DNA from 3 places in the Pseudoalteromonas sp. BSi20480 genome. Region 2 is predicted to be linked to each of the others. Evidence: predicted binding sites of a transcription regulator. Region 2 holds the regulator's gene; each other region holds the start of a gene.
What was found. Region 2 encodes sigma-54, which starts transcription at its own class of promoters, with help from an activator protein. Its sites were predicted from a motif close to GTTGGCACGNNNNTNGNNT; they were not measured.
Positions count from the first base shown of each region.

Region 1 (2,281 bases), on a different contig from region 2:
TTAAGTAATTAAACTGTTGCAGGGTCTATTCCAAAACTTAACTTTATGAATTTATTATAAATAAAATAAATTCAGTATAATCCTAATGCAGTTTGCAATTGACAAGTTTGCATTTTGCAAAATGTGAGAGAATACACTCGCATGTTTACTTACAATTTAAGTATTATTTTTTACCAATAACTATGCTTTACTATTATTGGTTTACGCTAATTAGCTGAGCTTTTGATTAAGGGGGAAAAATGAGCATTGTTACAGATATATTTTTATGGCTTTTAATTGAAACAGCCTTCGGTTTCTTGTTTTATGCAACAGGTTGTATGCTGTTAAAAGTGACAACGTTTGGAAGCTATAAAATGGAATTTAAAGATTATGCTAGTTTTAAACAAAGGAAATCCAATAAAGTAGTGCCGGTTATTGCGCTAGGCGTTGGCTTCTATATAACTATGATTACCCTGCTCGCTTTCATTAATAGTTAACTACATAGCTAAAAAACACGTTAGCGCTTATCACTGGTTAAATGGATGTTGCACGCAACACACCCATATGAGTAGCTCCCACAATTTAACAAAACAATGGGGATAACTCTCACTCATTTTCAAAACATTAAATATATTTTTTACTGCACTAATTAGTACTAACCTTGCACCTAAAGTGTTCGTTTTTAAATCTCTAAATCCTAAAAGCACATTAATATAACTATTAATCAACAGCTTAAAGTTATGGCTAGGTTATTGCTTTATTGAACACTAAGCACGTTAATTAACGGCATACATATTGGTTGAAAAAGCAACCAGAGGCAAAGAGGCCCGTACACAATTGTATTTAATTACAATTGTGACGGGCTTTTTTGTGTGTAAAATTTAAACCGTCACTGAAGGAATGCCTAATGCAAACCGCGCAAAAAATACTAATAATTGGCAATGGTATGGTCGGACATCATTTTGTAGAAAAAATGCGCCAAAGCGATGCTAACGCAAACATCACCGTTTTGTGTGGTGAAGCAAATTTAGCTTACGACCGTGTTTATTTATCAAGCGTATTTGATGGTAAAACAGCAAACGATTTAGCGCTAACAACTTTAGAAAATTATCAACAACTCAATATTAATGTATTCACTAACCAATGGGTTGAAGGCATAGATAGAGTAAACAAAGTTGTTAATACTCAAACAGGCGATCAATACCCGTACGATAAGCTTGTACTTGCTACGGGCTCGTTCCCGTTTGTCCCGCCAATTAAGGGAAACGATCAACCACATTGTTTAGTTTATCGCACCCTAGAGGATTTAGAGCAAATAAAAGCCAGTGCCGCAGCCAGTAAAAGTGGTGTAGTTATTGGTGGTGGTTTATTAGGACTTGAAGCCGCGAACGCCATTAAACAATTAGGACTTGATACACATGTTGTTGAATTTGCGCCGCAGCTTATGGCTGTCCAGCTAGACGAGCAAGGCGGCACGCTATTAAAAAATAAAATAGAAAAACTGGGTGTGACTGTTCATACATCAAAAGCGACCAGCGAAATAGTTAAAGGTGAAACTAGCCGCTTTAGATTAAACTTTTCAGACGACACTTATTTAGAAACCGACTTAATTCTATTCTCTGCCGGTATTCGTCCTTATGATCAGCTAGGTAAAGTGGCTGATCTAGAGCTTGGGGAGCGTGGCGGTATAGTTATCAATAACCAGTGCCAAACATCAGACCCTGATATTTTGGCTATTGGCGAATGTGCCCTATGGGACAAAAAGTTATTTGGCTTAGTGGCGCCGGGTTACAACATGGCTCGCGTTGCAGCAAGCCAGCTAAGTGGCGGCGAGCTTGAGTTTTTAGGTGCAGATATGAGCACTAAATTAAAACTATTAGGTGTAGAAGTAGGATCTATTGGTGATGCGCATGCAAAAACGCCCAACTGCAAAGAGCTCATTTATCAAGATCCAATTAGAGATTGCTACAAAAAAATTATATTAAATGAAACTGGCGATAAGCTTTTAGGCGCTGTCCTTGTTGGCGATACCAGTGATTACGATACGCTACTTCAATACATGTTAAACGACATGGACTTACCAGAGCACCCTGAATGTTTAATTTTACCAGATAGCGCCGGCGCCCCTTCTCTTGCGGGCAGCGCCCTACCCGATACAGCCACTATTTGTTCGTGTCATAACGTGAGTAAAGGCGACATTGTTGGAGCTATTGATGGTGGCTCATGCGATTTAGCCTCAGTTAAATCATGCACCAAAGCTGCCAGCGGTTGCGGTGGTTGTGCAGCGTTACTTAAATCGGTA
Region 1 is NZ_BADX01000137.1:31,556-33,836, reverse strand. Features, by position in the region: gene P20480_RS05445 (hypothetical protein) at 240-476, shown strand; gene nirB (nitrite reductase large subunit NirB) at 887-2,281, shown strand, end outside.
Region 1: nirB (nitrite reductase large subunit NirB) is a predicted target of sigma-54. The motif match lies at 719-737, and genes of this name have one in related genera.

Region 2 (2,281 bases):
ATACATTGAATAATCTATTAGATGAATTTAGCATTCAACACATTCGCGACAGCAAAGGCATGGCATTATCGGGCGGAGAACGTCGCCGAGTGGAGATTGCACGTGCTTTAGCCGCAGATCCAAAGTTTATTTTGTTAGACGAACCATTTGCCGGTGTTGACCCTATCTCAGTATTAGATATTAAAAAAATTATTGAACACCTGAAAAACCGTGGGATTGGCGTATTAATAACAGACCACAATGTAAGAGAAACCCTTGATGTTTGCGAAAAAGCCTACATTGTTTCTCATGGGGAACTGATTGCTTCTGGTACCCCTGAACACATATTAAATGATAAAACTGTACGCGATGTATATTTAGGCGAGCAATTTAGGCTGTAACATTTACGCCTTATTTATAAGCATCTGCTAGTATTAACTATAACAACTTAAAAGGATTGTTAGAGATACATGAGGCAATCACTACAGCTGCGCATGGGCCAGCAACTTACAATGACACCTCAGTTGCAACAAGCTATTCGCTTGCTGCAATTAAGCACATTGGATCTTCAGCAAGAAATACAAGAAGCGCTCGACAGCAACCCATTACTTGAGGTTGAGGAGCAAGACTATGCCGATGATCTTGCGGGCAAAAATGAGCAAAAAGCAGATAACGATGAAGTTACAGTAACCGTATCTGCCGATGAAGCCCCTAGCGAGTATGAACAAGACAGTGGTGAAGCGCTTGCTAAAGATACCGTAAGTGACGACATGGCAATGGATGTTAGCTGGGATGAGTATATGAGTGCAGCCCCTGCATCATCTTCAGGCCCAATGCCTGAAGATGAGTCTATATATCAGGGCGCATCAACTGAAACGCTTCACGAATACTTAATGTGGCAATTACAATTAACGCCATTTAGCCCTACAGATGAAGCCATCGCTATTGCTATTGTAGAAGCGGTGGATGATTCAGGCATACTGACACTCAGTTGCGAAGAGATTTTAGAGAGCTTTAATCAAGATAACGACGATGACGTTGAGGTTGAACTTGACGAAATAGAAGCGGTATTAAAGCGCATTCAGCTATTTGACCCAGTGGGTATTGCGGCACGTAGCTTACAAGAGTGTTTGTGTATTCAGTTAAATCAATTTGATAAAGGCACGCCTTTTATTGATGAAACAAAAATGATTTTAACCGAGCACATTGATTTGTTAGCTGCTCGTGACTACCGTACATTAATGAAAAAAACGAAGCTCAAAGAAGATGAGCTTAAAGAAGTAATGACACTTATTCATACGCTCAACCCTAAGCCTGCAGACACAATAGTACGAGAAGAGTCTGAGTATGTAATACCTGATGTGTCAGTTAAAAAAATTAAAGGCCGCTGGATTGTAGAGTTAAACCCAGACAGCATGCCAAAAATTCGTGTAAACAGCCAATATGCAGCGATGTCGCGTACAGTTAAATCAAGCGGCGATAGTCAATTTATTCGCTCACATTTACAAGAAGCTAAATGGTTTATAAAAAGCTTAGAAAGTAGAAATGATACACTTTTAAAAGTAACTAACTGTATTGTTAAACAACAACAGGGCTTTTTTGAACACGGGCCAGAAGCCATGAAACCGATGGTTTTAAATGATGTTGCCGAAATGGTAGAAATGCACGAATCAACAATTTCGCGCGTAACTACGCAAAAGTATATGCACACACCGCGTGGAATATTTGAGCTTAAATACTTTTTCTCAAGCCACGTTAGTACCGAAAATGGTGGAGAATGTTCATCTACGGCAATACGTGCACTTATTAAAAAATTAATCGCAGCAGAAAACTCAGCAAAACCATTGAGTGATAGCAAAATTGCGGATATATTGGCTGAGCAAGGAATTAAAGTAGCGAGACGTACAATCGCAAAATATCGCGAATCTCTGGCTATTCCACCGTCAAATCAGCGAAAGAGCCTGATCTAAGACGCTAAACAAAGAGGGTAATGCTTATGCAACTAAATTTAACTGGTCGTCATGTAGAACTAACTGATTCATTAAGAGACTATATAAATACCAAATTTGCGAAGCTAGAAAGGCACTCTGATCATATTAATAATGTTCATGTCATTCTTGATATAGAAAAATTAAATCAAAAAGCAGAAGCAACTATTCATGTAAGTGGTGCTGAATTATTCGCATCCACTGAACATCAAGATATGTATGCAGCTATTGATTCATTGATTGACAAGCTTGACCGTCAAGTAATTAAACACAAAGAGAAGCTTGCTCGACACTAATATGATGAAATTAAGTTC
Region 2 is NZ_BADX01000099.1:73,356-75,636, reverse strand. Features, by position in the region: gene lptB (LPS export ABC transporter ATP-binding protein) at 1-380, shown strand, start outside; gene P20480_RS07670 (RNA polymerase factor sigma-54) at 450-1,949, shown strand; gene hpf (ribosome hibernation promoting factor) at 1,976-2,263, shown strand; partial or broken gene ptsN (PTS IIA-like nitrogen regulatory protein PtsN) at 2,268-2,281, shown strand, end outside.

Region 3 (2,281 bases), on a different contig from region 2:
ACGAAGCCACCAGCGAAACAAACATTAAAACGCTGCAAATAAAATTTGAAGTAAAAGAAAAAGAAGAAAAAATACTCCAACTAGAATACGACAAAAACATTAACGAATTACTCGCCAAAGAAGAGTATCAACAAAAAATAATTTGGCGGTTAAGCGCAACAATTGCGTTTATTTTAGTTATTATGTCGTTATTACTTATTTATAAACAAGTACTACAACGTAAAAAATATTATAACATTGCGCTGACTGACTACTTAACTAGCAGTTTAAATCGACGCGGTATTATGCAAAAAGCGGCTCAAAAACTTAAGCAAAGCAATGCTACAATTGCCATTGTCGATCTAGATTTGTTTAAGCACATTAACGACACTTACGGCCACGATGTGGGTGACTCCGTTCTTAAAGCTTTTGCTCGTGCAGCACAAAATACACTTGCTGATGACGACCAATTTGGCCGCTATGGTGGTGAGGAATGGTTATTTATTTTAAACACTGTTGATAAACAAAGCGTTAAAACAACGTTCGATTCTATTGCCAATACACTGATAGATATTTGTAGCGAAATAGAAGGTTTAAATAATACTGAAACCATTACGTTTAGCGCAGGTGCAGCAATTAGCTCCTCTTCTAACCGCTCACTTGAAAAACTGATCATTCATGCTGATGAGCTTCTTTATAAGGCTAAACAAAGTGGCCGTAATCAGGTTAATGTTGAGCAGCCCTAGGCGTATTAAAGCTTAACAAGCACATGCCCCCAAATATGTTTTTAACAAGCACATGCCCCCAAATATGTTTTTAACAAGCTAATTGTAAATAGCTGCACGTGAAGTATTAGCTCGTATTAAAAGTAAGAAATTATTTCATCCTCTCGTCTGTAAAAAATACACAAACAATCCAAAAATATAGCCTAAAATATATAAACTCATTATTTTCAATAACTTGAAATCTGGCACTGCGTTTGCTTAATAGTTATTAAGCAACGTAATTGATTAGGATGATTTATGAATATTTTTGAAGCACTACGTAATGATCATGACAAACAACGCAAACTAGTTGACGCGCTTATTCAAACCAAGGGCGACACAAAAAAACGTCATAGCTTAATGGATGAGCTAAAAACAGAGCTAGAAGAACATGCAAAATTTGAAGAGCGCTACTTTTATAATCCATTAATTTGCGAAGATCTAACGCAAGAAAAAGCACGCCACAGTGTTGCAGAGCATCATGAAATTGATGAACTAATTGAACAACTTGAAGACACCGAAATGAGCTCATCAGCATGGTTAGTAGAAGCTAAAAAACTACACCATTTAGTGCATCATCACTTAGATGAAGAAGAACATGAAGTATTTCAACTAGCAGGTAAAGCGCTGTCTGAAGGGCAAAAAGAGCGCTTAGGCGACAAATACAACGACGCAATGCATTAATCGTACAAGTAAGAATTCATACACCTCCCTGTGTACTTTTGGTTATAAGCTAATTGGCTTATAACCATTTTTTTGTTTGGCTGTTTTATTTAACAGTATATTTTACGTCTTGATCCCGTAATAAATAAAGTGCAAAACACGCTGCCCACATTGGCCACGCAGTAAAAAATAATAAGTTATTAAAGCCATCAATGTACTGATTGTAAGATGAAAGCGTTGATAAGCCGTGCATTATGAAAATAATACCGTAAGTTATACGTTTTTTAATACCTGCTAAAAACGCTAAAACAAGTACTAGCTGCACCGCACCAATAATGTAAGCCACCATATCTGTAGAGCCACTAATCCCATAAAAATGCTCAAAAATACGTGCGCTATGTGCAGGGTTAACAAACTTATCGAACGTCCACATAACCATTACAATAAACACACCTACACGCAAAGATAAAAGTGACCACTGCAAACGATTTTGAACATCACTACTTAAAGAATCCGTCATAAAATTTCCTTTAAAAATATATAAATAAACCAAGAACAGAACAAGACCGTATAAGGTATGATTAATTTCAAACTATTTAGATTTAATCCAAGTAGGTATTCAACAACATTTAAAGCTTAAGACTATAATAAGAATAATTTGCACGCATCCATTCTAAAAATTAAAAAGTTATACTTTAATTGAAAGATATTTTTATTCCTTTCGGTCTTTATCGCCAATAACTAATTACACTAGAGAGACAACCCTTGAAACACGCATACTTAGCACTAACGTTAGCCACCATATTAAACACTCCCCTTGTTGCTTTTGCAGCTGAAAATACGCAAGTAAAAGATTCGATTGAACACATAGAGGT
Region 3 is NZ_BADX01000084.1:7,541-9,821, reverse strand. Features, by position in the region: gene P20480_RS09130 (tetratricopeptide repeat-containing diguanylate cyclase) at 1-725, shown strand, start outside; gene P20480_RS09135 (hemerythrin domain-containing protein) at 1,002-1,427, shown strand; gene P20480_RS09140 (hypothetical protein) at 1,513-1,926, opposite strand; gene P20480_RS09145 (TonB-dependent receptor) at 2,172-2,281, shown strand, end outside.
Region 3: P20480_RS09135 (hemerythrin domain-containing protein) is a predicted target of sigma-54. The motif match lies at 946-964, and genes of this name have one in related genera.